Regions from separate parts of the Streptomyces sp. NPDC058295 genome, predicted to be linked through region 2. Evidence: riboswitches for the same ligand, from Rfam matches in the RefSeq annotation. Region 2 holds a riboswitch; each other region holds the start of a gene.

Region 1 (9,624 bases), on a different contig from region 2:
GAACTCCAGACCGCGGCCACGACGCTGGACACCGGCACCGGCTGACGAGCCGGCCGGCGCTGGGCCGCTGTCGGTGCCGGGCGTTACCGTGCGGACATGGAGAGGCGAGCGGAAGCGGACGAGCTGGGGGCGGGGGAGCGGGGCATCCTCGCCCTGGAGCGGCGCGGGTTCTCCGGCCCCGGCGCGAAGGAACGGGCGATACGCGAGGAACTGGACCTGTCCCCGGTCCGCTACTACCAACTCCTCAACGCCCTCCTCGACGACCCCCGCGCCCTGGCCCACGACCCGGTCACGGTGAACAGACTGCGCAGGGTGCGGGAGGCGAGGCGGGGGGAGCGCTAGCCGCGGGCGCGCGTTGGTTATCGTCGGTGTATGGGCACCCACGAGACGCACTCCTCGGAACCCGAACCCCTTTCCGTCCCCGTTCCGGTCACCCCGGCGGGCCGCGCCGCGCTCGACGCGATCCTCGGCCGGCCCTCCACCACGCTCGTCGCGCTCGACTTCGACGGCACCCTCGCCCCGATCGTCGAGAACCCGGAGGACGCCCGGGCGCACCCCGACGCCGTCCCCGCGCTCACCGCCCTCGCGCCGAAGGTCGCCGCCGTGGCCGTCATCACGGGGCGGCCCGCCGAGGTCGCCGTACGGCACGGCGGATTCGCCGGGGCCGAAGGGCTGGAGCACCTCTGCGTCCTCGGCCACTACGGCGCCGAACGCTGGGACGCCCGCACCGGCGCCCTGAGCGCCCCGGACCCGCACCCCGGAGTGGCCGCCGTCCGCGCGGAACTCCCGCGGGTCCTGGCCGCCGCCGGGGACCGGCCGGGCGTCTCGGTCGAGGAGAAGGGCGGCCGGGCCGTCGCCGTCCACACCCGCCGCGCCGACGACCCGCAGGCCGCCTTCGAAGCGCTGCGGGCCCCGCTCACCGACCTCGCCACCCGGCACGGTCTGATCGTCGAACCCGGCCGGATGGTCCTGGAGCTGCGCCCGCCGGGCACGGACAAGGGCGTCGCCCTGCTGGAACACGTCCGCGAGACCGGCGCGCGGTCCGTCCTCTACGCCGGTGACGACCTCGGCGACCTGCCCGCCTTCGCCGCCGTGGAGAAGCTCCGCGCGGACGGCGTACCCGGGCTGCTGGTGTGCAGCGGCAGCACCGAGGTCGGCGAACTCGCGGAGCGCGCGGACCTCGTCGTCGACGGGCCCGCCGGCGTCGTACGGCTGCTGCGGGAGCTGGCCGCTCAGCTCGGCTGAATCTCCCGCAGGGCGTTCAGCTGGTCCAGGAACCACCGGGCCGGGGGAAGCGCGGTCGCCGCCGCGGACAGCCGCTTCGTGCGCTCGGCCCGCTCCTCCGGCTTCATGGTCAGCCCCTCGTGCAGGGCGCGGGCGGTCTCCAGGATGTCGTACGGGTTCACCGTGATCGCGTCCTCGCCCAGCTCCCAGTAGGCCCCCGCCTCCCGGGACAGGACCAGCGCGCAGCCCTCGTCGGAGACGACCGGGACCTCCTTGGCGACCAGGTTCATGCCGTCGCGGATCGGGTTCACCATGGCCACGTCGGCCAGCCGGTAGGCGGCGAGGGAGCGGGCGAAGTCGTCCTTGAGGTTGAGCAGGACCGGGGTCCAGCCGGGCGTGCCGTAGGCGTCGTTGATCTCCTCGGACAGGCGCCGCACCTCGGCCATGTAGTCGCGGTAGACGGCGAGGTCCTGGCGGGAGGGGTAGGCGAAGGCCACGTGGACGACCCGCTCGCGCCACTCCGGGTGGTCGTCGAGCAGCTGCCGGTAGGCCAGCAGCCCGCGCACGATGTTCTTGGACAGCTCGGTGCGGTCGACGCGGACGATCGTCTTGCGGCCCTCGCCGATCTCCGCGCGCAGCGCCGCCATGCGCTCGTCGACGTCCGGCCGGTGCGAGCGCTCGCGCAGGAAGTCGGCGTCCGCGCCGAGACCGTGCACGCCGATCCGCGTCTTGCCGGGACCGCCGGCGAACTCCGCACAGCACGCGGTGAACGCGTCCGCCCAGCGCCGGGTGAGGAAGCCCAGGCGGTCCGCGCCCAGCATGCCGTGCAGCAGCTGCTCGCGGATGTCCCCCGGCAGCAGCGCGAAGTAGTCCACCGGCGCCCACGGCGTGTGCGAGAAGTGGCCGATGCGCAGGTCGGGGCGCAGCTCACGCAGCATTCCCGGCACCAGACACAGGTGGTAGTCCTGGACGAGGACCGCCGCGCCGTCCGCCGCCTCCTCGGCCAGCGCCTCCGCGAACGCCCGGTTGTAGGCCTCGTACGATGCCCACTGGCGGCGGAACTCCGCGTCGAAGGCGGGCTCCAGCGGTGTCTGGTAGAGCAGGTGGTGGAGGAACCACAGCACGGAGTTGGCGATGCCGTTGTACGCGTCGGTGTGCACGTCGGCCGGAACGGCGAGCATGCGCACGCCCTCCTCGCCGACGCCGCGCCGGACCGCCTCCCGGTCGCCGTCGGAGAGCGCCGAGCACACCCAGAGGGCGCCCGCCTCGGGTCCGATGGCCGACAGGCCGGAGACCAGCCCGCCGCCGCCGCGTTTCGCGTGCAGCGAGCCGTCCTCGCGCAACTCGTAGGAGACCGGACCGCGATTGGACGCGACCAGCACCTCGGCGGCCCGGGCGGCAGTGTCGTGCGTGGAAGCCATATGCCCAACCTAGCCCGGTCGGGAAACGCTCAAACGTACGGTCGCGCTGCGTGGACGGGCCGTGTCCGGCCGTGTCGCCGCTGTCGGCGCCATGCCGTATACGGCCCGTCCCGCGGTCACGCGACCTTGCGGGTCGCGTACTCCGCGATCTCCGCCATCGGCGGCCGTTCCTCGGTGTCCACGGAGTACGTGCGCGGCTCGAAGCCGTCCGTGCTCCGTTCGAACTGGGTGAGGGACGGGCGGATCAGGTGCCCGCGGGCCAGCCGGAGCTGGGCGGTGCGGTAGATCGCCGCCGCCATCCGGCCCAGCGCCTGCCCGTCCTGGTGACGGTGCTTGCGCACACCGATGTCGACCTGGGCGAGGGCGTCCAGGCCCACCAGGTGCAGGGCGTCCACCAGCATGCCCAGCTCCACGCCGTAGCCGACGGGGAAGGGCAGCTGCTCCAGCAGGCCGCGGCGGGCCGCGTACTCGCCGCCGAGCGGCTGCACGAACCCGGCCAGCTGCGGCCAGTGCATGTTCAGCAGCGGTCGGGCCATCAGCTCGGTGACCCTGCCGCCCTGGCCGGCCGCGCCGCCCAGCGGACGGTCGTACATGCCCTTGACCAGATCCACCCCGGGGTCGGTGAGCAGCGGGCCGACGATCCCCGAGACGAAGTCCGAGGAGAACTCCCTCAGATCCGCGTCGATGAAACAGACGATGTCCCCGGTGGTGACCAGCAGGGAGCGCCACAGGACCTCACCCTTGCCGGGCACGGCCGGTATCCGCGGCAGGATGTCGTCCCGGTGGACGACCCGCGCGCCGGCCGCCGCGGCCACCTCGGACGTACGGTCGGTCGATCCCGAGTCGACGACGACGATCTCGTCGACGAGCGGGACCTGGTGCATGAGGTCGTGCCGGATGACCGCGACGATGTCACCGACCGTCTCCTCCTCGTTCAGCGCGGGCAGGACGACGGACACCGACTGGTTCGTGGCGCGCTTCGCGGCCAGGATCCGGTGGAGCGGACGATCGGACGCGGACCAGGAGCGGGTGGCCAGCCAGCGCTCAGTTTCTCGAAGCACAGTCTGCGGCTCCTCACTGTCGTGATCACACCGGGTGCACGGAAGGTGACCGTGTGATCCATCTCGCGGTTCGGACGACTATCTCAACTGTCCTGGCCTTCGGTTACAGTCTTGAACAACGCGGATGACCATCGCATGTCCGAGGTCGCCCCCCGTTCACAACTTCATACCGCTCATCCAGAGGGGCAGAGGGATACGGCCCGATGAAGCCCCGGCAACCCTCCAGCCGGTCTCGTAACGATCACTGATCCACGTGGTGATCGCTTCGCGAGGCTCCCGGCTCGGGAAGGTGCCAAATCCGTCTCACGGCGAGATGCGTCGTGAGGAAGATGAGGAGAAAGGGCCTCGCCTCACATGGCTGCGCAGACTGTTGCAAGCACCACCGACTCTACGACGTCCTCTGCTGTCGATCTCGGTCCGGCCGCCGCGTTGAGCTGCCGCGAGTGCGGCCACCGCGTGCCCCTCGGCCCGCTCTTCGCCTGCGAGGAGTGTTTCGGCCCGCTCGAGATCGCCTACGACTTCTCCTCCTACGACACGGAGGAGCTCCGCAAGCGCATCGAGGCGGGGCCCGCGAACATCTGGCGCTACGCGCCGCTGCTGCCCGTCCCCGCGGACGTGGCCGACAAGCCGAACATCAACCCCGGTTGGACCAAGCTCGTCCAGGCCGACAACCTCGCCCGTGAACTGGGCGTCGACGCCGGCAAGCTCTTCGTCAAGGACGACTCCGGCAACCCGACGCACTCCTTCAAGGACCGGGTCGTCGCCCAGGCCATCGAGGCCGCCCGCGCGTTCGGCTTCACCACGCTCTCCTGCTCCTCCACGGGCAACCTGGCCGGTGCCGTCGGCGCCGCCGCCGCCCGGGCGGGCTTCCGGTCCTGCGTGTTCATCCCGCACGACCTGGAGCAGGGCAAGGTCGTCATGGCCGCGATCTACGGCGGCGAACTCGTCGGCATCGAGGGCAACTACGACGACGTCAACCGCTTCTGCTCCGAGCTCATCGGCGACTCGGCGGGCGAGGGCTGGGGCTTCGTCAACGTCAACCTGCGGCCGTACTACGCCGAGGGTTCCAAGACGCTGGCGTACGAGATCTGCGAGCAGCTCGGCTGGCGGCTGCCGGACCAGCTGGTCGTGCCGATCGCCTCCGGCTCCCAGCTCACGAAGATCGACAAGGGCCTCCAGGAGCTGATCAACCTCGGGCTGGTCGAGGACAGGCCGTACAAGATCTTCGGCGCGCAGGCCGAGGGCTGCTCCCCGGTGTCCGTGGCCTACAAGGCCGGGCACGACGTGGTCCGCCCCCAGAAGCCGAAGACCATCGCCAAGTCGCTGGCCATCGGCAACCCGGCGGACGGTCCGTACGTCCTCGACATCGCGCGGCGCACCGGCGGCGCGGTGGAGGACGTGAACGACGAGCAGATCGTCGACGCGATCAAGCTGCTGGCGCGGACCGAGGGCATCTTCGCGGAGACCGCCGGTGGTGTGACGGTGGGCGTGACGCGCAAGCTGATCGAGAGCGGTCTGCTCGACCCGACGCTCACCACCGTCGTGCTGAACACGGGCGACGGTCTGAAGACGCTGGACGCGGTGGCCGACGCCGGCCTGACCGCGACCATTCGCCCGACCCTGGAGTCGTTCCGGGACGCGGGTCTCGGCTGAGAGATTTGTTGTTCGTCTGCGGGCCGTGGGGCCGGTCGCGCCCACGCGCCGGCAGCCGCACGATCCAGACAGCCCCGCGCCCCTCTGGGGCGCTCCGCCTGACCGGAGGTCGAAAGTCATGAGCGTCACCGTCCGCATCCCCACCATCCTGCGCACCTACACGGGCGGCGCCGCCGAGGTGAAGGCCGAGGGCACGACCCTCGGTGAGGTCATCGCGGACCTGGAGAAGAACCACACCGGCATCGCCGCCCGGGTCCTGGACGACCAGGGCAAGCTGCGCCGGTTCGTCAACGTGTACGTGAACGACGACGACGTCCGCTTCGAGCAGGGTCTGGAGACGGCCACGCCGGAGGGCGCCGGCGTCTCGATCATCCCGGCCGTCGCGGGTGGCTGACCGTAGTTCAGTACCCATCGGTAGTAACCGTCGGTAACAGCGATTACCGAGCGTTCATCGAATTGCCCTCTCCGCGATAGAAGCGGAGGGGGCAATTCAGTGTGGTTGAGCGCGGTACAGTTGGGGAACCCGGTCCGGATCACCGGATCCGGAGCCTTTTATTTCTGCCCCGCGCCCGACAAGAAGCAGCCAATGTGTGCGCCTCTTTTGTGGCTTTTGCGGCATATGTAGGGCCCGACTTGCCCTTAATTCAGGCGAATTCTCGCCACATTACGGATCCCGCCCGTCCGGAATTCTCGTCCAAGTGACCTGTTGCAGAGGGCAGTTGGACAGATACATTCGGCCGCGGTCGACGCGTTCCGGCGCACGCCCCCAAGCCAACCGGGGGGTGAGGTCTGACCCGGGTCCGCGAAGTGTGGGTCCGTGCAAGGGCCAGTAATAGGGGAGTTAGGCATGGCTCAGGGCACCGTCAAATGGTTCAACGCGGAGAAGGGGTACGGCTTCATCGCGGTCGACGGTGGTGCGGATGTTTTCGTCCACTACAGCGCGATTCAGATGGACGGCTACCGCACCCTGGAAGAGGGTCAGCGGGTCGATTTCGAGATCTCGCAGGGTCAGAAGGGGCCGCAGGCGGACATGGTCCGGCTCGCGACCGGCTGAAGCACGCGCCGACTGAAAGCGTCGTTCTTCTGTACAACTGACGAAGGGCTCGCACTCCCACGGGGGGCGAGCCCTTCGGTCTGTCCGGGGGCGTCCGCGAGGCGTCGGCGGGACGTCCGTGAGGGGTGTCCGGAAGGGCACGGGTCCGGTGGAGGCGCTTGCACTCTCATGGGTCGAGTGCTAATCATTGGCGTTAGCACTCTGAAGGTGAGAGTGACAACGAGGACCGGGTCGGTGAGGCCCGCAGGCCAGGTGGGGCAAGGAACCACGAGGCCGGCGAGCCGTCCGTCGCGGGCGCCAGCGCGGTCCGGAGCAATCCACCCCAGTCCGGGAGGACCACTTCACATGGCCAAGATCATCGCGTTCGACGAGGAGGCACGGCGCGGCCTCGAGCGCGGCATGAACCAGCTCGCGGACGCCGTGAAGGTGACGCTCGGCCCCAAGGGCCGCAACGTCGTCCTCGAGAAGAAGTGGGGCGCACCCACGATCACCAACGATGGTGTTTCCATCGCCAAGGAGATCGAGCTCGAGGACCCGTACGAGAAGATCGGCGCCGAGCTGGTCAAGGAAGTCGCCAAGAAGACGGACGACGTCGCCGGTGACGGTACGACCACCGCGACCGTCCTTGCCCAGGCCCTGGTCAAGGAAGGCCTGCGCAACGTAGCCGCCGGCGCCAACCCGATGGCCCTCAAGCGCGGTATCGAGAAGGCCGTCGAGGCCGTCTCCGGTGCCCTGCTCGAGCAGGCCAAGGATGTCGAGACCAAGGAGCAGATCGCTTCCACGGCCTCCATCTCCGCCGCCGACACCCAGATCGGCGAGCTCATCGCCGAGGCGATGGACAAGGTCGGCAAGGAAGGCGTCATCACCGTCGAGGAGTCCCAGACCTTCGGTCTGGAGCTGGAGCTCACCGAGGGCATGCGCTTCGACAAGGGCTACATCTCGGCGTACTTCGCCACCGACATGGAGCGTATGGAGGCCGTCCTCGACGACCCGTACATCCTGATCGCGAACTCCAAGATCGCGAACGTCAAGGACCTGCTCCCGCTCCTCGAGAAGGTCATGCAGGGCGGCAAGCCGCTGCTGATCATCGCCGAGGACGTCGAGGGCGAGGCCCTGTCGACGCTGGTCGTCAACAAGATCCGCGGCACCTTCAAGTCCGTCGCGGTCAAGGCCCCGGGCTTCGGCGACCGCCGCAAGGCGATGCTGAACGACATCGCCATCCTCACCGGTGGCGAGGTCATCTCCGAGGAGGTCGGTCTCAAGCTCGAGAACACGACCATCGACCTGCTCGGCAAGGCCCGCAAGGTCGTCATCACCAAGGACGAGACCACCATCGTCGACGGTGCCGGCTCCTCGGACCAGGTCGCCGGTCGGGTCAACCAGATCCGCGCCGAGATCGAGAACAGCGACTCGGACTACGACCGCGAGAAGCTGCAGGAGCGCCTGGCGAAGCTCGCCGGCGGTGTCGCGGTCATCAAGGCCGGTGCCGCCACCGAGGTGGAGCTCAAGGAGCGCAAGCACCGCATCGAGGACGCCGTCCGCAACGCGAAGGCCGCCGTCGAGGAGGGCATCGTCGCCGGTGGTGGCGTGGCCCTCATCCAGGCGTCCTCCGTCTTCGAGAAGCTGGACCTCGAGGGTGACGAGGCGACCGGCGCGAACGCCGTGCGCATCGCGCTCGAGGCCCCGCTGAAGCAGATCGCCGTCAACGGTGGTCTCGAGGGTGGCGTCGTCGTCGAGAAGGTCCGCAACCTGCCCATCGGTCACGGCCTCAACGCCGCGACCGGCGAGTACGTCGACATGATCGCCGAGGGCATCATCGACCCGGCGAAGGTCACGCGCTCGGCGCTGCAGAACGCGGCCTCCATCGCCGCGCTGTTCCTCACCACCGAGGCCGTCATCGCCGACAAGCCGGAGAAGGCGTCCGCGCCGGCCGGCGGCGGCATGCCGGGCGGTGACATGGACTTCTGATCGACCTCACGGTTGATCGCCTGTCCTTCGACCGAGGGCGGTACTTCCCGGAAACGGGGGGTGCCGCCTTCGGGCGTTTCAGTCGGCGTAGTTCTTGAGCGCTTCGGTGTCGAGAGTGATGCTCACCGGGGGCGGGAGTGGCACTGTGGCGCCCCAAAGGTAGGACGGGGACTGCTGGTAGCGGCCGTCTTTGGGCTCGCTGTACACGACGACCGTGTTGTTGTCGCGGTCGATGAGGAGGTAGACGGGGATGTCGGCTTCCGCGTAACCGACGGGCTTGTCCTTACGGTCGCGCTGGTCGGTGTCACGGTCGTGAGAGGTGATTTCCACGGCCATGAGGGCGCCGTCGGTTTCGGACCACTCGCCGTGACCCCTGAAGTGGTCCACCGGGGCGAGGAACCCGTCCGCCCGGGCGCGTCCCTTGCGGTAGGCCTCGGCTTTGACGCCCCGCTCGGGCATGAGGTTCAGCTCGGGGCGTTGTTGCATGCACTGACGCAGCAGCCACATGAAGATCTCGCCGTGGTTGCCGTCCGGCATGGCCTTTACCACTACCTTCCCGTTGATGTACTCAAGCCGCACGGTTTCGGGCGCGGCCTCGGCCAGCTCCTCGAATTCGTCGACGTCGAGCGGCCCGTGCCGGATGCACAGCCTCCCGCCGAGGAACTCCAGCCGGTTCCGTAGCTCCCTCGGAGCCTTGTCGACGAGTTCCTCGAAGTCCTCGACGGACATCTGCGGGCGTTCAGCGGTGTCAGGGGTCATGGCGTCGCCTCCTTCCTTCCATCGTGCCCCGGTGTGGTCTCGTCGGACCGTGGGAGCTGTCATACGGGTGTCCTTTCCTGTTGCTGCAGAGACATCGCCGCACGGATCTTTGTCGCGTGGGCGTGGATGGCCGCAGCGGGCAGGGGCGCATTGGCGTGGGCGTGGGCGCGTGCACCCCGGCAGCCGCTGCATACGCCCCCCGGCAGCGCTTCGGGGCGGCCCGGGACACGACACTCCGCGCACTCCAGCATCCGGCGGGGCGGGCGTGGGGCGGGCGGCTCCGGTGGGAGTTTGTCCGTCAGGCGGCGGCGGAGCAGGGCTGCGGGGCTGTGGACCGGGGTCGGCAGGCCGGCGGTGAGAGCGGAGAGGAGCGTGTCTTCGGTGGCCCCGCGTGCGAACCACTCCTCCACCATCGGGGCGAGCTGCGCGCAGTCGGCTGCGGAGAGGGAGAGGGCGGGTGCCGTGCGGCCGAGGGCGGCGAGCA
Region 2 (9,624 bases):
GTGATGCGCGAGGCGATCGCCGCGTACTCCTCCCGGCGGTACTCGGCCGCCGTGTACCGCAGCTGGCCGACGAGCGGGTGGGCGGGCGAGAGTGCCGGCGCGGTCACGGCGAGGGTGGCGGCGGGCGAGGCGGGGTTGATCTCCCGGTCCGGTGAACCGGCCAGCAGGATCGGCGCACCGGTGAGCGTGCCGTACAGCGTCACCGAACCGTGGTCGCCGATGATCCAGTCCGCGGCGATCAGGACACTGCGCCAGTCCGCCTCCGGCGGCACGAGGGCGGTACCGGGCTCGGCGCAGCGTGCCAGCCAGGCCCTGACCTGCCAGGAACCGTGCCCCGACCACACGTTGGGATGGACCAGGAGGACGGACCGGAACCGTCCCGCGGGCAGTTCGGCGGTCAGCCGGGGCAGCAGCGCCTCGAACCGGCCGAACGACGAGCGCGCCCCCCAGGTCGAGACGACCACCACCAGCTTCTCGCCGTCCGCGAGGCCGAGGGCCCGGCGGTAGCGGGCGCGCAGCGGCAGGCTCGCCGCGATCCGGTCGTGCGCCGGATCGCCGACCACATGGGTGAGCGGGAGCACCTCGGGGCAGTGCCGTTCCAGGTCGGCCAGTTCGGCGTGGTGGGGCACCGCCACGGCGGCGGGCAGCCGGCCGCCGGGGACCAGATCCTGTCTGCGCAGCCCGGCCACCCCCGGCTGCCGCACCGAGACCAGCCGTTTGAGGTAACCGGCCCCGTGGGACATCGCGATCACCGGCGCGGAGATCTTCTCGACGCCCCGCGGGCCGGCGGCGAGGGCCAGGTCGAACCGCATCCGCACCGCCTCGTCCCACGGCAGCACCGCGCCTCCCAGCCCTTCGAGGAAGCGCGGCACCTCGTCGCCGAAGACGTGCGGCGGAGCCGTGAACACCACCTGCACCCTGAAGTCGGCCTCCAGCAGCGACAGGACCTCGACCAGCCGCTTGCCGTAGGTCAGGGTGTGCACCACGACCAGCACCAGCTTGCGCTCGACGAGCGTCAGCCACTCACGCTCCTCGACCGACGACTCCGTACTCTTCCGCAACGCCGACATCGAGACCCCCGTCGTCCGTGCGGGACCGGATCGGCCCCGTCTGCCGGGCGTTTGCCCCCGCCGATGGACGGAAGGCCTGCCGGGACCTTGCGGAAACCTTGCAGGGGGCGTCACGAGAACACGTGCACCACTTCGATCTCGCCCACGAGATGGGCGTTGAACTCGTCCAGCTCCTCGGCCGGCACCCACAGTTCGAGGATCGTCCGGCCGCCCGCCTGCCGGACCGGATACCTGCGCAGGAACGCGGTGTCGACCTCGAACCGGGTGACATAGCCGGCGCCGTCGTGCTTGACATTCCAGTCCCGGGCGATCCGGATGGCGTAGTCCTCGTCGAGGACCGGGTAGAAGATCGGCTGCTCGGGCAGCCGGGGCGGCCAGGCCCGCCGGCCGAGCTCACGGACCAGCTCCAGCTCCTTGGGACCCGTGGGACGCCAGAGGGTCGTGGTGGCTGGGGAGGGCTGCCTGGTCATGGGATTCGTTCTCCGGGTGCGGCGACCGCCGGCGCGGTCGGCTACGGGCCCGACGCTACCGGGCGGTCCGCGGCGGTGGCCACGGACTTTCGGCTACCGTCGCTCGTAGCGTGCGACGACCTCGGTGAGGTAGCAGCGCAGCATCGCCTTCGCCTCGTCGAGGAGGTCGGTGTCGCCCTCCGGGGCACGCCGGAAAGCCTCCTGGGCGAGGGCGTCGGCGGCGAGGATCGCCGCGTGGCAGGCCCGCGCGAGCGCCTCGTCGTCGGGGGCGACGCCCAGCGCGAGCAGCACCCGGCGGACGCCGTCGGCCATCCGCCGCTTGTGCTCACGGTCCGCTGCCCGGGTCCGCTCGGTCAGTCCGCTGCCGAACCACAGGGCACGGAAACCGTGTTCGGTGCGGTACACGCGGGCGAAGGTGTCGATGAGCACGCCCACGGGATCGTCCCACCGCTCCCGCGCCGCCGTCCGGACCAGCTCGTCCATGACGTCCTCGAGGCGGGCGAAGTAGCCCGTGGCGAGGGCGTCGATGATCGCGTCACGGTCGGGGAGGTACTGGTACAGCGAGCCGACCGACACCTTCGCCTCGGCTGCGACCCGCGTCGTGGTGAGCGCCTCGACGCCGTCGCCGACCAGGATGCGCTCGGCGGCCTCCAGCAGCAGGGCCAGACGGGCCTTGCTGCGTGCCTGCCGCGGCGTGCGGCGCAGGGGAGCGCCACCGCCCGGACCCGCGGTCGCCTGGACCAAGGACTGCCTCCAAACATGAACGTGACTTTGTTTCACGTTTACGCTACCTTCGCGCCCATGACCGCCTCAAGCTCGGCGCTGAGACAGGAGCGGGCCGCCGTCGCGGACGTCTGCCGGCGCCTGGGGGCCGAAGGCCTCCTCATCGGCACGGCCGGCAATGTGAGCGTACGCGTCGAGGACCGGGTCGCGGTCACCGCGACCGGAGCGGTCCTCGCCGAACTCACCCCGGACCAGGTGACCGTGGTCGACCTCGACGGCGAGGTGGTGGCCGGAAGCCTGCGGCCGACCTCGGAACTGGAGCTGCACCTCGGGGTCTACCGCCGCTACGGCACCGGCGCGGTCGTCCACACCCACGCTCCGATGGCCACCGCTGTCTCCTGCGTGCTCGACGAACTGCCCTGCATCCATTACCAGTTGCTCGCCCTCGGTGGCACGGTGCGGGTCGCGCCCTACGCCACGTTCGGCACCCCCGAACTCGCCGAGTCGGTACTCACCGCGCTGGACGGCCGCAGCGCCGCCCTGCTGGCGAACCACGGCGCCGTCACCCACGGAACGACCCTCGACAAGGCCGTGGAGAACGCGCTGCTGCTCGAATGGGCCTGCGGCGTCTACCAGCGCGCGGCCGCCATGGGCCGGCCCCGCTTCCTCGACGAGCGGCAGCAACTCGCCGTGATCGAGGCCGCGATCGCCCGCGGCTACGGCACCACCCACCCCGTACCACCCGCGCAGGAACAGAGCCGATGACGCCGCTGAGGCGACGAGGCCGATGAAGGGGGAAAGCCGATGAAGGTCTTCACCATGGGCGTGCACGTCCTGGACGTGCTGGTGCGGCCGGTGCAGGAGATACCCGAGGGCCAGGGCGCGACGCTGGTCGACGACATCCGGATGACCGCCGCCGGGACCGCGGGCGGCACGGCGCTCACCCTCGCCAAGCTGGGCGCGCAGGTGCGCAGCGCCGGCGCCATCGGCTCCGACCCGACCGGCGACCTGCTGGTGGGGTTGCTGGACCGGGCGGGCATCGACACCGGGTTCCTGGTCCGCCGCACGGACACCGCCACCTCCGCGAGCGTGCTGCCGATCCGGCCCAACGGCGACCGCCCCTCGCTGCACCTGCTCGGCGCCAACATCACCTACGGCCTCGACGACGTCCCCTGGGACGACCTCGCCCAGGCCGACCATCTGCACCTGGGCGGACCGGAGTTGATCGGCGTCGAGGCCGCCACGCGCATCCTGTCGTACGCCAGGGAACACGGTGTCGTCACCTCCGTGGACCTGCTCGCCCCTGGTGTCCTCGGCAGCTTCGAGCAGATCGAGGCGGCCCTGCCGTACATCGACCATCTGCTGCCCAACGAGGACCAGGTCCTCGGCTTCACCGGCGAGAGCGACCTGCTGACGGGCGCGCGCAAGCTCCTCGCCGCCGGAGCGGGCGTCGTCGCCGTCACCCGCGGCGGCGACGGCGCGCTCGTGGTGACCGCGGACGGCGCGGAACCGGTCCCCGCCTTCGTGGTCGACGTCGTCGACACCACCGGGTGCGGTGACGCGTTCTCGGCCGGCTATCTGCGGGGCGTGAGCCTGGGCCGTACGCCGAGCGACGCCGCCGTCCTCGGCAGCGCTGCCGCCGCACTCGTCGCGCAGGGGCTCGGCAGCGACCACGGCGACTTCGACCTCGCCGCCGCCGACGCCTTCGCCGCGACGACGAAGTCCCGCACCTGAGGGAGGTCCGGGGTTCGGTCGGGCCTCGCGGCCCGGCGCCCCGGCCGAGGACCCGGGGGCGGTCGTCCGGGAGGCGGGGCCGCGTGCCGTCGCCCTGCGGGCGCCGGCCGCCCCCCTGGCGGCAGCCGCACGGCGGCCGCGGCATCGGCTCGTCCCCGCCCGCGCGCAAGCGGCACCGGGCGGGCCGGCAGGAGGAGTCGACCCGGCTCTCGGCCGGCGTCCCGCTGCTTGTGCATCTCGCTTCCATGTTCACCGGAGCCCCACGGGTGGTACGCCACGAGCAGGCGGGCGCGGGCCACGACACCGGCGACGGCCGTACCGCTCTCGCCCACCACCCGCACGCGCCCATCCTCGTCAAGGAGTGCGCGCCGGGTGTACGGGCGCTGCCGACGGAGAAGAGGACATGGCGATGGGTGAGGCTTCGGACACCGCACTGCTGCTCGTACGGGTCGTGCTCGGTGGGGTGATGCTGGCGCACGGCTGGAACCACTGGCGCGGTGGAGGCGGCATATCCGGCACCGCCGGCTGGTTCGGCGGGCTCGGACTCACCCGCCCGAGACTCCAGGCGTGGCTCAGCGTCCTCACCGAACTCGGCGCGGGCGTCCTGCTGTTGGCGGGCTTCCTGACCTCACTGGCCTGCGCGGCGGTGCTGTCCGTGATGCTGGTGGCGGGCCTGCTCGCACACCGCCGCAACGGCTTTTTCGTGTTCAAGGAGGGCTACGAGTACGTCCTCGTCCTGGGCGTCCTCGCGGTGGCGCTGGGGGCATGGGGCCCGGGGAAGTACGCGGTGGACGAGGCCGCGGACATCGGGGTGACCGGCTGGACGGGCGCCGGTGTGGTGCTCGGGGTGGGTGTCGTCGCGACGGCCGGGCTGCTGGCGGTGTTCTGGCGCCCCCGGCAGGAGAGCTGAGAAGGCGCCTCACGCGCGTCGGGTTCATCGGACCGGGCGGCGGCCAGGGAGCGGCCATGGCCCGCCGGATCGTCGAGGCGGGCTCCGCGACCACCCTGTGCGCCGGACGGCCCGCCGCCCTCGTCTCCTCGCCGCCCTCGCCCCCTTCGTCGGTGCCGCCGCCGAGGCCGTCGGCTCACCCGCCGAACCGGCGGCCGTCAGGGTGGCGAGGGCGCTGCCCGCGTGCGACCGAGCGTCCCCGGGCCGCCCACTCACAGCGGGCCCTCCCGGGGTGGCGCCGGTGCTCCGGTACTCACCTGGTGGACGCCCCCTTGACGGAGGCTCGAGGCGGATCGACACTCGGTTCGGGAATCCTAGTGAACGGGTAGGGAAACAATGGGGCGACTGGAGCCGACCACCGGCCGAGCGGGCCGCACGGCGTGGTCGTCACCCCTTCTCACCTCCCGCCGTCACATCGACCTGAAGCGCGTCTGCAGCGCCATCAGGTTCCAGGACTGAGCCGGGCCCGTCCCCGCGCCGAACCGCACCGGCGGTGTCCCGAGGACGCGGCCGCACCCGGCACGTGCGGACGAGATCCGCACCTCCCTCTTCGACGTCGCATCCGCCGCGCGCACGTCCCTCGTGCGTCCCGCCCCCGGGGAGAGTCATGTCCGTCACACCACTGGCCGCCCACCCGTCCACCCGGCCCGCCGCCGCCTTCCGGGGCCGGATCGGCCGGGACGCGCGCAGCGGCCACTACGCGGTGCCGCGCCGCTACCGCCTCCATCTGGCGGCGGCCGACCCCGACTGTCTGCGCATCGCCGTCACCCACAGCCTCCTCGGCCTGGAAAAGGCCTGCCCGGTCACCTTCCTGCCCGCCGTCCCGGACTGCCCCGACGGAGGCCACTCCGCGCTGCGTCCGCTGTACGACGCCAGCGCGCACCGGTACACCGGACCCGCCCTGGCACCCGTGCTCAGCGACGACTGGTCCGGGCGCATCGTCAGCAGCCACGGCCCCGACATCGCCCGGGACCTGGCCCGTCACTTCGGCGGCGGCCGGCCCACTCTGTACCCGTGCGGCGAGGAGTCGCAGATCGAGGCCGTCGAGCGGATGTGCGCCCAGGGCATCGAGGAGGCCGCGCAGCGCGCCGGAGCGGCCGACGCCGAGGTGGCGGAGCGCACCGCCGCCCTGGACACGCTGCTCACCACGCTCGGGGTGCTGGAGCGAGGGCTCGGTGCCCACGAACACCTGATCGGCGATCAGATCACCGCGGCCGACGTGGAGTTGTGGGTCGCCCTGGTCCAACTCGACACCGTGCACCGCTACCACCTGGACGCGGCCGCCGTGCACCGCATCGCCGACCACCCCGCGCTGTGGGCCTACGCCCGCCGGCTGGCCGCTCACCCGGCCTTCGGCGCCCACCTCGACCTGGACGCCATCGCCCGCCGCCACCACGCCCGTTGCCAGGGCCTGGAGGCCGCCGGCGCCGCCGTCCAGATCCTGGACTGGGAGACCCACGCGGCAGACGGTTCGGCGGTCCGACCGCAGGTCAACCGGCCCTGACCCGGTCCATCCACCGGACCGCCGTTGACATTCGTTCGGGCAACTGTCTTACTTACGGCCCAGAACGGTCATGAGCGTCAGCGACAAGCCCTGGCTAGCTGACCGGCAACCCTCGCTCCGCGGTGGGGTGCCCCAGGTGACGACCGGACCGACGTTTCGGTAATGACGTATCGGTAAGCGCGAGGGCCCCTCAGGGGCCGGAACAGTGATGGTGACGGACATGTACGCAGCTCATCGGACGGCGCCGCGTCGCCCCCGGGGCTGCGTACGGCCGTACCTCGACATCCTCGTCGCCAACCGCGCCGTCGACCTCCTTCGCGTGAACAGCGCACTGTGTACCGCACCGGGCCGTGCCCGCTGTCGGGGCTGAACGAACCCCTCGCACCGCAGCCCCGCCGCCGCGTTCCTGACGAACACCGCCCGAGCGGTGTGCCGTTGTCCGCCCCACCCCGGTCTCCTGTACGCATCCGTGCGCCATGCCCTGTTCGCGCCCTCGGAGCGGTCCCCGCCGCCCGACGCAGCGCGTCCGGCCACGCACGTCCGCCGTGACCCGGGGTGTCCCACTCCCGCCGGAGCCCCTCATGAGTGAACCCCCAGGCGCCGTGACCCTCGCCGAGCCCGCACCCGCCATCGACGTCCCGCCGGAGAAGCTCACCGCCCAGCGCGTGCAGCCGCTGCGCAAGCCCGGCCGCTGGATCGCCACCGCCGTGGCCCTGGTCCTGGTGGCGCAGTTCACGCACGGACTGATCTCCAACCCCTTCTACCAGTGGGACCGCTTCGGCTACTGGTTCCTGCGTCCTGTCATCCTCGACGGACTGCTGATCACCCTGGAAGTCGCCGCCTACAGCGCGGTGTTGGGACTCCTCGGCGGCATCCTGCTCGCCCTTGCCCGGCTGTCCAGGAGCCCGGTGCTGCGCGCGGTCAGCTGGACCTACGTCTGGGCGCTGCGCTCCATCCCGCTGATCGTGGTGCTGCTCTTCCTCTACAACTTCAGCGCCCTGTACCAGACCCTGAGCGTGGGGGTTCCCTTCGGCCCGGCGTTCTTCCGCTTCGACGAGTCCCGGCTGGCCACCGACATGGTGATCGCCGTCGTCGGCCTCAGCCTCAACGAGGCGGCCTACGCCGCCGAAGTGGTCCGCGGCGGCATCCTCTCCGTCGACCAGGGCCAGCACGAGGCGGCCGCCGCCCTCGGGCTGCCCAAGCGCTACCAGTTCTGGAAGATCGTCTTCCCGCAGGCCCTGCGGTCGATCACGCCGAACTACGTCAACCAGCTGATCGGCCTGGTCAAGTCCACCTCGCTGGTCTTCTACGTGTCCCTGCTCGACCTGTTCGGCACCGCGCAGACCATGGGGGCCACCTACCCCGGCGACATCGTGCCGCTGCTGCTGGTCGTCACCGTCTGGTACCTGATCCTGACCAGCCTCGTCTCCGTCGTCCAGTTCTACGTCGAGCGGTACTACGCCCGGGGCGCCACGCGTTCCCTGCCGCCGACGCCGCTCCAGAAACTGCGGACCGGTCTCACCGACCTGCGGGCCCGCATCCGCCGGGAGGCCGCCGTATGACCGCCGAGACCGTGCCGAGCGCCGACACCGCCGGGATCGTGCCCGCCGCCGTCGAGGTGCACGAGGTGCACAAGTGGTACGGCGCCCACCGGGTCCTGGACGGGGTGAGTCTGACCGTGCGGCCCGGCGAGGTCACCGTGATCCTCGGCCCGTCCGGCTCCGGCAAGTCCACCCTGCTGCGGGTCATCAACCACCTGGAGAAGCCCGAGATCGGCTACGTCAGCATCAACGGCGAGCTGATCGGCGTGCGCCGGCACGGCGAGCGGCTGCGCGAGCTGAGCGAACGGGCCATCCTGACCCAGCGCGGCCGGATCGGCTTCGTCTTCCAGAACTTCAACCTCTTCCCGCACCTGACCGTGCTGGACAACGTCGCCGCCGCGCCCACCGCCACCGGGCGACTCGCCAAGGCCGCCGCCCTGGAACTGGCCCGTGAACTCCTGGACCGGGTGGGCCTCGCCGACAAGGCCGGCGCCTATCCCCGGCAGCTGTCCGGCGGCCAGCAGCAGCGCGTCGCCATCGCCCGCGCCCTCGCGCTGCGCCCCGGCGTCATCCTCTTCGACGAGCCCACCTCCGCCCTCGACCCCGAGCTCGTGGGAGAGGTCCTCGCCGTCATCAAGGACCTGGCGACCAGCGGCACCACGCTCGTCATCGTCACCCACGAGGTCGGCTTCGCCCGCGAGGTCGCCGACCGGGTGGTCTTCATCGACGGCGGGAAGATCGTCGAGCAGGGCCCGCCCGGCGAGGTCCTCGACAAACCGCGGCACGAGCGGACCCGGGACTTCCTCAGCAAGGTGCTCTGACACCCACGCGCCCCAGGCTTCCCCCCACGCCACCACCCTCTCGCCCAGTCACATCAGTCACAAAGGATGGCCATGTCTGCCCACTTCACCCGACGCAGCCTGATTCGCGGCATCACCGCGGCGACCGCGGTCGCCACTCTCGCCACCGGGCTCGCCGCCTGCGGTGGTGAGACCGAGGCCGCCACCACGACCGACAGCGCGGCCGGCAGCGTGACCATCGGCCGGGTGTCCAACGGCGCCGCCAAGGAGACCGCCCTGAAGGTCTCCGAGGTCAAGTCCATCAGCGCCGAACTGCCCGACGCGATCAGGAAGAGCGGCAAGCTGAACATCGGCATCGGCGCCCTGCCCTCCGGCTTCGCCCCGCTCGCCTACGTCGGCGACGACCAGAAGACCCTCACCGGTGCCGAGCCCGACCTCGGCCGCCTGGTGGCCGCGGTCCTCGGCCTGAAGTCGGAGACGAAGAACTTCACCTGGGAGAACCTCTTCGTCGGCATCGACAGCGGCAAGGTCGACGTCGGCTTCTCGAACATCACCGACACCGAGGAGCGCAAGAAGAAGTACGAGTTCGCCTCCTACCGCCAGGACAACCTCGGCTGGGAGGTCGAGAAGTCCAGCACGTGGAACTTCGACGGCAACTACGAGAACCTCGCCGGTCTGACCGTCACCGTCGGCTCCGGCACCAACCAGGAGAAGATCCTGCTGGAGTGGAAGAAGAAGCTGGAGTCCGAGGGCAAGAAGCTCACCGTCAAGTACTACCCCGACCGCAACGGCATCTACCTGGCGCTCGCCAGCGGCAAGATCGACGCGTACTT
Region 3 (9,624 bases), on a different contig from region 2:
GGCTGGCGTCGGAGCGGTAGGTGACGATGTCGCCGGGCTGGGCCTGGGAGAGCGGCACCCGCCGGCCCGCGTGCGCCTGGGCCTGCGAGGTGCGCGGCAGCGAGATCCCGGCCTGCGCGTACGACCACTGCATGAGGCCCGAACAGTCGAACCCGGTGGGCCCGTTGGCGCCCCACACGTACGGCTTGCCGAGCGCGGAGCGGACGGCGGCCACGGCGGCCCCCGCGCGGCCGGAGGCCGGGACGGCGCCCGACAGGTCGGGCATGGTGTCCCGGCCGGAGCGGGAGGACCGGTCGAAGGCGGCGCGTTCGGCGGACGGCAGGGCGTTGAGCAGCTGCCGCGCCTTGGCGAGCTTCTGCTCCACGGTCCGCTTGTGCCGCACCACGGCCTTGCGGCTCTTCTCCAGTTCGGCGAGCTTGCCCGCCGCCTCGGCGCGCTCCTGGGTGAGTTCGCGCATGGCGCCCTGGAGTTCCCTCAGCTCCCCGGCCTGGTGGGCGGTGATCCGGTCCAGGACGGACGCCTTGGCGAGGTACTCCTCCGGGTCGTCGGAGAACAGCAGCGCCAGGGAGGGGTCGAGGCCGCCGGAGCGGTACTGGGCGCCGGCCAGCGAACCGAGCTGCTCACGCAGGCCGTTGATGCGCTCCTGCTGCCGGGCGATGTGGTCCTGGGCCACGCCGACCTGCCCCCGCAGGGTGTCGGCGCGCTCGTCGGCCGTGTTGTAGGCCTCGGTGGCCTTCTCGGCCTCCTCGTAGAGACGGTCCACCTCGGCCCGGGTGTCGTCGTGCGGAGCGGCCGTGGCCGGTACGGCGGACACGGCGCCGAGTGCGGCGGCCGCGACGGACAGCACGCTCAGGGCGCTGCCGGCGCCCCGGTCGAACCCGGACTGTGCAAGGCGGCGATGGGACCCCACGGGAAGCCGCGCTCCTTCCGCTGGCGGACAGGGAAACGCGGCAGACAGTAGCCCCGCGGTGGGGGCTCGGCCAAAGACCTCGGCGGCAACGCACAGTGACGCCCCGCCGCTGACGCAGGTCACCGGCGGGGCGTGGGGTCACTTCTCGTTGTCGTAATTCGCCCGTTCGGGCGGCGTGGTGTCCCGATCTCGGGACCGATCAGATCCGGACGCCGAACTGGAAGGGCATGTTGTTGATCGACTCGTAGCGCACGACGGTGCCGGTGCGCGGGGCGTGCAGCACCTGGCCGTTGCCCGCGTAGAAGCCGACGTGGTGCTGGTCGCCGTAGAAGATGACGAGGTCGCCGACCTTGAGGGCGCTCTGCGAGTAGATGCGCGTACCGGCGTTGGCCTGGGCCTGCGAGGTGCGCGGGATGGAGACGCCGGCCTGGGCGTAGGCCCAGGAGGTCAGACCCGAGCAGTCGTACGTCGCGGTGCCGGTGGCGCCGTACTGGTAGGGCTTGCCGAGCTGGCTCTGGGCGGCCTGGAAGGCGGCCATGGCCCGGCCGGAGCCCGTCGGGGAGTCGCCGAGGTCCACCCGGTCGCCGGCGTCGCGGCTGGCGCGGGCGTCGGCGGCCGCGAGGGACGCCTGCTCCTTGGCCGTCAGCGTGTTGAGGAGCTTGCGCGCCTCGGTGAGCTTGGCCTGGACTTCCTTCTTCTTCTTGCCCAGTTCGGTGCGGGTGGTCGCGAGGTCCTTGAGCTTGGTGGACGCCTCGCTGCGCTCCTGGGCGAGCTCGCGCTGCTTCTCCTGGATCTTCTTCAGCGCCTCGACCTGCTGGGCGCTGAGCTGGTCGGCGGCGGACGCCTTGTCCAGGTAGTCGTCCGGGTTCGAGGAGAGGAGCAGCTGCAGGGAGGGGTCTATGGACCCGGTGCGGTACTGGGCCGCGGCGGCCAGACCCATGGAGTCGCGCAGCTCGTTGAGGTCGGCCTGACCGCGAGCGACGTTGTCCTGGATGGTGGAGATCTCCTTCTGGAGCTTCTCCTGCTTCTCCTTGGCACCGTTGTACTTCTCGGTGGCCTGCTCCGCGTCCTCGTAGAGCTTGTCGACCTTGGTCTTGACCTCGTCCTTGGTGAGCTTCTCGCTGGGTGCCGCGTTGGCGGCCTGCGAGCTCAGTACGACGGCAGCGGCGGCTGCGGTGGTCAGCACGGTCACGCGTGCGCGACTCGGCTGCTTCGGTCGACGGTGGGACGCCACGGAGACGGGCTCCTTCTTTTGAGTGATCACCCGTTTGGAGATGCGAGCCCTGACCTTAGTGACCTCGCCGTGATCAGTTCAAATCCTCAGGAGAAAAAAACCCATCATGCGACGCAGTTTTTTCAATCAACTCACGTGTAGTCATGCTCGATTGACGCTACGTTGCGTGACGATCCCACCAATTCGGGCAATAAACCTGGAACTTCGACGTTTAGGACAGCCGCTTCAGAAGTACCGCGGAAGCCACCGGTCGGGCACCCGCCTCGGCGATCCCGTCGGCCACCTCACGGTCGGTCGAGGCGACGATGACCGGCCGCCCCGGCGGCTCGGCCCGCACCAGCTGACGGATCAGCTCGTCGGCCGTGACACCCGGCTTGGAGAACAGCACCCGCACCCCGCGCGGCGGCGCGAGCAGCACCGGAGCGGCCAGTTCGGCCCCGTCGAAGACACAGGTGACCTCGGCCCCGGTCTGCGCGGCGAGCTGCGAGAGCTGCCCGAGAAGCCTGAGCCGCTGCTTCTCCAACGGCATCTGCGGATAGCCGGTCTTGGTGACGTTGTAGCCGTCGACGACGAGATGGGCCTGGGGCAGCGCGAGCAACTGGTCGAGAATGGCCGGATCGTTCTCCGACAGAGCACGGGTGGCGATGTCCTTCGGGGTCATTCGTCCCGGTTCGACCGCGTCGACGGTTGCCGCAGGACGCACCGACACCGGCGGCAACGCCAGTTCCCGCCGCAGCCCTTGGGCCGCGTCGAGCACCGTGTCCAGCAGCAGCCGCAGCCGCATGTCCTCGACGCTGCGCCCCTCGCGCGCCGCCCGCCGGGTGGCCTCCAGCGCCGCCTCCACCTCGCCGAGCCGCGCCTTCAGCCGCCGGGTCTCGCTCTCCGCGGCCGACACCTGGGTCTGCCCCTCGGCGCGTACGGTCTCCAGCTCGCCGCGCACCTTGCGCAGCGCCGCCTCGCCCCGCTTCACGTCGCTGAGGGCCGACCGCAGCTTGCGATGGAGCGATTCCGCTTCCTTCTTCGTGGCGTCCAGTTCGGCGCGCAGCCCCTCGCTGCCCGCCCGGGACTGCTCACGGGCGCGGTCGAGCTCCTCGCGCAGCCGCTCCAGTTCGGCCCGGCTCTCCTCGCCGGCCCGCTCGGCGTCCGCCCGCTGGGCCTCCTCACCGGCCGCGGTGACCAGCTTCACCCAGCCGGTGGGCCGCAGCACATAGGCCGCGGCCGCCACTTCGTGCGGGTCCGCGGCCGGGGTCGGCGAGCCGGAGTCGAGAGCGCCGGCGAGTTCCGGCTGGGCCTCTCTGAACTTCTCGGCGATGCGCTGCCGGAAGAGCGGATCGGTCTCCAGCGCGGCGGCCATCGCGTTGCCCGCGAACTTCGCCCGCCGGTTGGGTGCGAACCGGGCGTACTGCCGCAACTGGACGGGCAGTTCGCCGACGGTCAGCCCGCCGAAGCCGTCGGAGACGATCTGTACGACCCTGCGCCGCACGCCGTCCGGCAGCGGACGGTCGAGCATCTCGGCGGCGCCGTCGCCCGGCCCCCCGCCTGCGCTCTCCACCATCCGTCACACCCCAATACTGTGCGGGCCTCCCCCACTCTCGGCTTCGCTCGAGCGGGGGGACCCCCATCGTCAGGAACCGGCGCCCGGCCGATCCACGAGTTCCACCTGGTCCACGGCGTTGCACCAGCGGCACCGCACCGACTCGATGGTCTCACTGACCACCTCGCGCTCCTCGACCTTCGGCTCACCGGCGAGGTCGAGGTGCACGTACTCGACGACCTTCGACGAGCGCGTCACGTCGAACCGCGTGAGGTTGCCGCAGAGCGTGCAGCGCCACCGCGTCGCGGCGGTCGGCAGGGGAACCGTCATCGTGGCTATCCGCTTCCTTCTAGTGTCGTGCTTCCGGTTGTCGGGGTCGGGCCGGAGGCTCCCCCGCGCGTATGGCTCGTAACCCTACGGCCTGGCGGGTACTCGCCGCCCATCCGTCCGCGGCGGCGAGGCGGTCCGGACGAGTGCGTCTGCTTACGTCATGCTTTGTTCTCATGATCGGCGACTGGAACGGGACGGTCGGCAGGGTGGTCCGCAACCGCCCGGCGCCGGTGACCTACGCACTGATCGCCCTGTGCTGCCTGATCTTCCTGATCGGGCCCGCCTCGGGCTTCAATCCGTCGTACGGCTCCGGCGACGAGCTGCTGGCGGCGCAGCGCGCCTATTTCCGGCGCTGGGGCGTGGTGCCCGGCGAGCTCTTCGAGGGCGCGCCACGGGCCGCCCTGACCCCGGCCACGGCCCTCTTCGTCCACGGCAGCTGGGTGCACCTGCTGGGCAACATGCTCTTCCTCTACGTCTTCGGGACGATGACCGAGGACCGGATGGGCCGCGTCGAGTTCACGTTCTTCTACCTCGGCTGCGGCTACCTGGCCCTGCTGGGCTACGCCGCCGCCAACGCCGAGTCGTCGCAGTCCCTGGTCGGCGCCTCCGGGGCGATCTCCGCGGTCCTCGGCGCGTTTCTGTATCTGTTCCCCCGGGCGCGGGTGACCAGTCTCCTGCCGTTCCTGTTCTTCCTGCCGCTGCGCTTCCCCGCGTGGGTCGTGCTGCCCTTCTGGGCGGCCCTGCAGTGGGTGGCGGCGGGGCGGGCCGCCCAGGGGCCGGGGGTGGCCTATCTGGCGCACCTGGTGGGCTTCGGCCTGGGACTCCTCTACGCGTGGGCCCGTTTCGGAATGGGGCGCCCGAAGGGCGGCCCGGGAAGGGCGGCGGTGGGGGACGGGCGGGCGACTAGAGTGAAGCCCGCCCCAGCTCCGGCTCCCGAGGGAGAGAACCAGCCGTGATCACCGCGATCGTCCTCATCAAGACCAGCGTGGACCGGATTCCCGAGATCGCGGAGCGGATCGCTTCGCTGGACTCCGTCAGCGAGGTCTTCTCCGTCACCGGGACGTACGACCTGATCGCCATGGTGCGGGTGAAGGAGCACGAGGACCTGGCGGAGGTCATCCCGGGCAGCATCAGCAAGATCCCCGGGGTGGAGGGCACGGACACGCACGTCGCCTTCCGCACCTACTCGCAGCACGACCTGGAGGCGGCGTTCGCGATCGGGCTGGACTCCTGACCGGCTGACACCGCCTCCCGGCGGACCGTCGCTCAGACCGCGGGCACGCAGCGGCCGTCTTCCGTCCGGTACTGCCACCGCGCGCCCTCGCTCACCAGTTCGCGCACCGCGCTCACGAAGCGCTCCACGTGCTCGTCCGGGGTTCCCGCGCCGAAGCTCACCCGGATCGCGTTGAGCGACTTCTCGCCGGGAGCCGCCTCGGGGGCGCCGCACTCGCCCTGGTTCCGGGGGTCGCTGCCCAGCAGGGTACGGACCAGGGGGTGGGCGCAGAAGAGGCCGTCGCGGACCCCGATGCCGTACTCGGCGGACAGGGCGGCGGCGAAGTGGGAGCTGTTCCAGCCCTCGACGACGAAGGAGATCACGCCGACCCGCGGGGCGTCGTCGCCGAACAGGGACAGCACCTTCACCTGCGGGACCTCGGCCAGACCGGCCCGCACCTTCGCGATCAGGTACTCCTCCCGGGCGACCAGGCTGTCGAAGCCCGCCTCGGTGAGGGCCTTGCACGCCGAGGCGATGGAGTAGGCGCCGATCACGTTCGGGGAGCCGGCCTCGTGGCGGGCGGCGCTCTCGTGCCACTCCACGTCCACTCCCCCGTCCTCGCGCCGCGTGACCTTGCGGCTGGCGCCGCCGCCCGCGAGGTACGGGTCGGCCGCCACCAGCCAGTCGGCGCGGCCGGCCAGCACGCCGGACCCGAAGGGCGCGTACAGCTTGTGACCGGAGAAGGCGATCCAGTCGACGTCGAGCTCCCGCACGGAGACCGGGTGGTGCGGGGCCAGCTGGGCCGCGTCCAGGACGATCCGGGCGTCGTGGGCGTGCGCGGCGGCCGCCAGCTCGCGTACCGGCCACAGCTCGCCGGTGACGTTCGAGGCGCCGGTGACGCACACCAGGGCCGGGCCGTGGGGGTCCCGGTCGGCGAGGGCCCGCTCCAGCGTCTCGACGGCCTGGCGCGGGGTGCGCGGGGCATCCAGGTAGGTGACCCGGGCGTCCTGCCAGGGCAGCAGCGAGGCGTGGTGCTCGGTCTCGAAGACGAAGACCTGGCAGCCGGCCGGGAGGGCCCGCGCCAGCAGGTTGAGGGAGTCCGTCGTCGAGCGGGTGAAGACCAGCTGGTCGTCGGGGCGGCAGTCCAGGAACTCGGTCACCGTCCTGCGGGCGTTCTCGAAGAGGTCCGTGGACAGCTGCGAGAGGTAGCCGGCGCCCCGGTGGACGCTGCCGTAGTACGGGGCGTAGGCCGCCACGTCGTCCCAGACCCGCTGGAGGGCGGGGGCGCTGGCCGCGTAGTCGAGCGCCGCGTAGGTGACCTCGCCGCCCGTCACGAGCGGGACGGTGACATCCCGGCCGAGAACGGGCAGCGGGGCACAAACGGTACGGGCGGCGGCAGCGGTGGAGACAGACATGGCGAACTCCCGTGAGAGGCAAGGGGGAACCGCCGTGCGAGCGGACATGGCTCTAGCACGGAGGAAGTGAAAGGGGTGTGCGGAGGCGGGGCTCTACGCCCTATCGCATTCGCTTGCTCACGGAAGGCTCCCTCGAACGACCAGGACCCCTGGCGGTACTCACTCAGAAGAGTGCGAGGGGTCCGCGCTTGCCGTAGACCTCGCTGCCTACGACCTGGTCTTCACCCGGGGCACCCCGCCACGGACGGAGGGTTGCCGGACAGTCGGCCGGGGCCTCATGACTGTCACTCATGACCTGATACAGGAACGTACGTGAAGTGATCGCCGTCCCGCAACCCGTGTCCGGATCGCGGGACGACGGTCAGCGGAGAGCCGTCACGCCTGGGTGGCGGCCACCCAGCGGTCCAGCGCCCGTTTGGCCGCACCCGAGTCGATCGACTCGGCCGCCTTGGCCATGCCGTCGCGCAGTTGCCCGGCAAGGGTCCCGGAGCCCGGCTCCAGGGCCACCAGCGCCGCCGCCGAGTTCAGCAGCACGGCGTCCCGCACCGGGCCCGTCTCGCCCTCCAGCAGGCGGCGGGCGACCTCCGCGTTGTACGACGGGTCCCCGCCCCGCAGCGCCTCGACCGGGACCAGTTCGAGCCCGACGTCACGCGGGTCGAAGGTCTCCTCGGTGACCTTGCCGTCGCGGACGACCCACACATGGGACGTGGCCGTCGTGGTCAGCTCGTCGAGACCGTCGTCGCCCCGGAAGACCAGGGACGAGTTGCCGCGCTCGGCGAAGACGCCCGCGACGACCGGCGCCATCCGCGGGTCCGCGACCCCGACCGCCTGGGCCCGCACCTTGGCGGGGTTGGTCAGCGGGCCGAGCACGTTGAACACCGTGCGGATGCCCAACTGGCCGCGCGCGGCGCCCACATGACGCAGCGCCGGATGGAACTTGATCGCGAAGCAGAAGGTGATCCCGGCCTCCTGGGCCACCTCGGCCACCCGCCGCGGGGTCAGCTCCAGATTGACGCCGAGCTTCTCCAGGACGTCGGAGGCGCCGGACGCGGAGGACGCCGCCCGGTTGCCGTGCTTGACGACCGTGGCACCCGAGCCGGCCACGACGATCGCCGACATCGTGGAGATGTTGACCGTCTTCGCGCCGTCCCCTCCGGTGCCGACGATGTCGACGGTCCGGCCGGGCACCTCGATCAGGTTGGCGTGCTCGTACATCGCCCGGACGAGCCCGTTGATCTCTGCGACGGTCTCGCCCTTGGCCCGCAGCGCCACCACGAACCCGGCGATCTGCGCGTCGGTCGCCTCGCCGCGCATGATCCGGTCCAGCGCCCAGAACGTGGCGTCGGCGTCCTGGTCGCGGCCGTACAGCAGACCGTTCAGTACCTCGGGCCAGGAACGGCCCGCCGCGGTGTCGCCTCCAGCGGGGGTCACAGCGCTCATAGCCGCTCCTGCGTGTGTCGTCGTGTTCGTCGGGTACGTCGGACGTCGTGTGCCGTCGTGCGCCTCGTGACAAGGTGCACCCCACCCTATCCAGCCCGTGGGCACGGCAAAGGGCCCCGTCCGAAGACCGGACGGGGCCCTTTCCTGCGGCGTGGCGACGCCTCAGCGATCAGTGGTGGCCGTGGCCGCTCGTGATCTCCTTGTACTCCTCGACGGTGGCCTTCGGAATCTGCTGGTCCTCACCGAAGTACGCCCCGCTGATCTTGGCGCGGAGCTTCTCCTTGCCCTTCACCTTGCGCTCGACGCCGTTCTCGTCGACGGCGGCGCCGATCGCGGCCGGCTCGTACTGCTCGTGCGCCGTGAGGGTGTGCAGCTGCTCCTGGCTGAGCGGCTCGTGGATCTCGATGAACTCACCGTGCGGCAGGCGCTTGATGGTGCCGGTCTCGCGACCGTGCAGCACCTTGTCCCGGTCCCGGCGCTGGAGGCCGAGGCAGATCCGCTTGGTGACGATGTACGCGATGACCGGTCCGGCGATGAAGAAGATCCGGACGAACCAGGTGATCGCGTTGATCGACAGGTGGAGGTGGGTGGCCCAGAGGTCGTTGCCACCGCCGACCAGCATGATCATGTACATCGTGACCCAGGCGACACCCAGCGCGGTGCGCGTCGGGGCGTTGCGCGGGCGGTCCAGGATGTGGTGCTCGCGCTTGTCGCCCGTGACCCACGACTCGATGAAGGGGTAGAGCGCGAGAATCGCGAGCAGCACACCGAACAGGACCAGCGGGATGAACACACCCAGGACCAGGGTGTGGCCCCAGATGTTGATCTCCCAGCCCGGCATGAAGCGGATCAGACCCTCGGCGAAGCCCATGTACCAGTCGGGCTGGGCGCCGGTGGACACCTGGTCCGGACGGTAGGGGCCCATGGCCCAGATCGGGTTGATCTGCGCGATGCCCGCGATGACCCCGATGACACCGAAAACCAGGAAGAAGAAGCCTCCGGCCTTGGCCATGTACACCGGCAGCAGCGGCATGCCGACGACGTTCTTGTTGCTCTTTCCGGGGCCCGCGAACTGCGTGTGCTTGTGGTAGAAGACCAGGATCAGGTGGCCGACCACCAGCCCGAGCATGATGCCCGGCAGCAGCAGGATGTGGATCGAGTAGAACCGCGCCACGAAGTCGTGGCCCGGGAACTCCCCGCCGAACAGGAACATCGAGATGTACGTGCCGACGATCGGCATCGACAGGATCGCGCCCTGGGTGAAGCGGACACCGGTGCCGGAGAGCAGGTCGTCCGGGAGCGAGTAACCGGTGAAACCGGTGAACATGCCGAGGACGAACAGCAGGAAGCCGAACAGCCAGTTGATCTCACGCGGCTTGCGGAACGCGCCCGTGAAGAACACCCGCATCATGTGCACGAACATGCCGGCGAGGAAGATCAGCGCCGCCCAGTGGTGGATCTGCCGGATGAGCAGACCGCCGCGCACGTCGAAGGAGATGTGCAGGGTCGAGCTGAACGCCTCGGACATCAGCTGTCCCTGGAGCGGGA

The links. Region 2 has a riboswitch for S-adenosylmethionine ahead of ACFVYS_RS21770 (amino acid ABC transporter permease). Riboswitches for the same ligand answer to the same signal wherever they lie in the genome.
Region 1: it holds a riboswitch for S-adenosylmethionine, as region 2 does, so the genes downstream of both, thrC (threonine synthase) here and ACFVYS_RS21770 (amino acid ABC transporter permease) in region 2, are expected to answer to the same signal.
Region 3: it holds a riboswitch for S-adenosylmethionine, as region 2 does, so the genes downstream of both, ACFVYS_RS36700 (aminotransferase class V-fold PLP-dependent enzyme) here and ACFVYS_RS21770 (amino acid ABC transporter permease) in region 2, are expected to answer to the same signal.

The regions. Positions count from the first base shown of each region.
Region 1 covers NZ_JBHVYO010000006.1:236,754-246,377, reverse strand. The annotation lists gene ACFVYS_RS09270 (ABC transporter substrate-binding protein) at 1-45, shown strand, start outside; gene ACFVYS_RS09265 (DUF3263 domain-containing protein) at 97-342, shown strand; gene otsB (trehalose-phosphatase) at 373-1,245, shown strand; gene ACFVYS_RS09255 (trehalose-6-phosphate synthase) at 1,233-2,645, opposite strand; gene ACFVYS_RS09250 (glucosyl-3-phosphoglycerate synthase) at 2,762-3,706, opposite strand; SAM riboswitch class I at 3,877-4,042, shown strand; gene thrC (threonine synthase) at 4,061-5,359, shown strand; gene ACFVYS_RS09240 (MoaD/ThiS family protein) at 5,478-5,753, shown strand; gene ACFVYS_RS09235 (cold-shock protein) at 6,207-6,413, shown strand; gene groL (chaperonin GroEL) at 6,759-8,381, shown strand; gene ACFVYS_RS09225 (Uma2 family endonuclease) at 8,460-9,110, opposite strand; gene ACFVYS_RS09220 (hypothetical protein) at 9,200-9,624, opposite strand, start outside.
Region 2 covers NZ_JBHVYO010000019.1:135,797-145,420, reverse strand. The annotation lists gene ACFVYS_RS21810 (hypothetical protein) at 1-1,070, opposite strand, end outside; gene ACFVYS_RS21805 (hypothetical protein) at 1,181-1,540, opposite strand; gene ACFVYS_RS21800 (TetR family transcriptional regulator) at 1,634-2,284, opposite strand; gene ACFVYS_RS21795 (class II aldolase/adducin family protein) at 2,342-3,028, shown strand; gene ACFVYS_RS21790 (carbohydrate kinase family protein) at 3,068-3,997, shown strand; gene ACFVYS_RS21785 (hypothetical protein) at 4,081-4,464, shown strand; gene ACFVYS_RS21780 (DoxX family protein) at 4,407-4,907, shown strand; gene ACFVYS_RS21775 (glutathione S-transferase C-terminal domain-containing protein) at 5,554-6,450, shown strand; SAM riboswitch class IV at 6,517-6,636, shown strand; gene ACFVYS_RS21770 (amino acid ABC transporter permease) at 7,032-8,012, shown strand; gene ACFVYS_RS21765 (amino acid ABC transporter ATP-binding protein) at 8,009-8,812, shown strand; gene ACFVYS_RS21760 (transporter substrate-binding domain-containing protein) at 8,885-9,624, shown strand, end outside.
Region 3 covers NZ_JBHVYO010000052.1:38,931-48,554, reverse strand. The annotation lists gene ACFVYS_RS36730 (NlpC/P60 family protein) at 1-910, opposite strand, end outside; gene ACFVYS_RS36725 (NlpC/P60 family protein) at 1,110-2,144, opposite strand; gene ACFVYS_RS36720 (NYN domain-containing protein) at 2,356-3,699, opposite strand; gene ACFVYS_RS36715 (hypothetical protein) at 3,769-4,008, opposite strand; gene ACFVYS_RS36710 (rhomboid family intramembrane serine protease) at 4,182-4,964, shown strand; gene ACFVYS_RS36705 (Lrp/AsnC family transcriptional regulator) at 4,961-5,242, shown strand; gene ACFVYS_RS36700 (aminotransferase class V-fold PLP-dependent enzyme) at 5,275-6,636, opposite strand; SAM riboswitch class IV at 6,816-6,932, opposite strand; gene trpD (anthranilate phosphoribosyltransferase) at 7,012-8,076, opposite strand; gene ACFVYS_RS36690 (cytochrome bc complex cytochrome b subunit) at 8,246-9,624, opposite strand, start outside.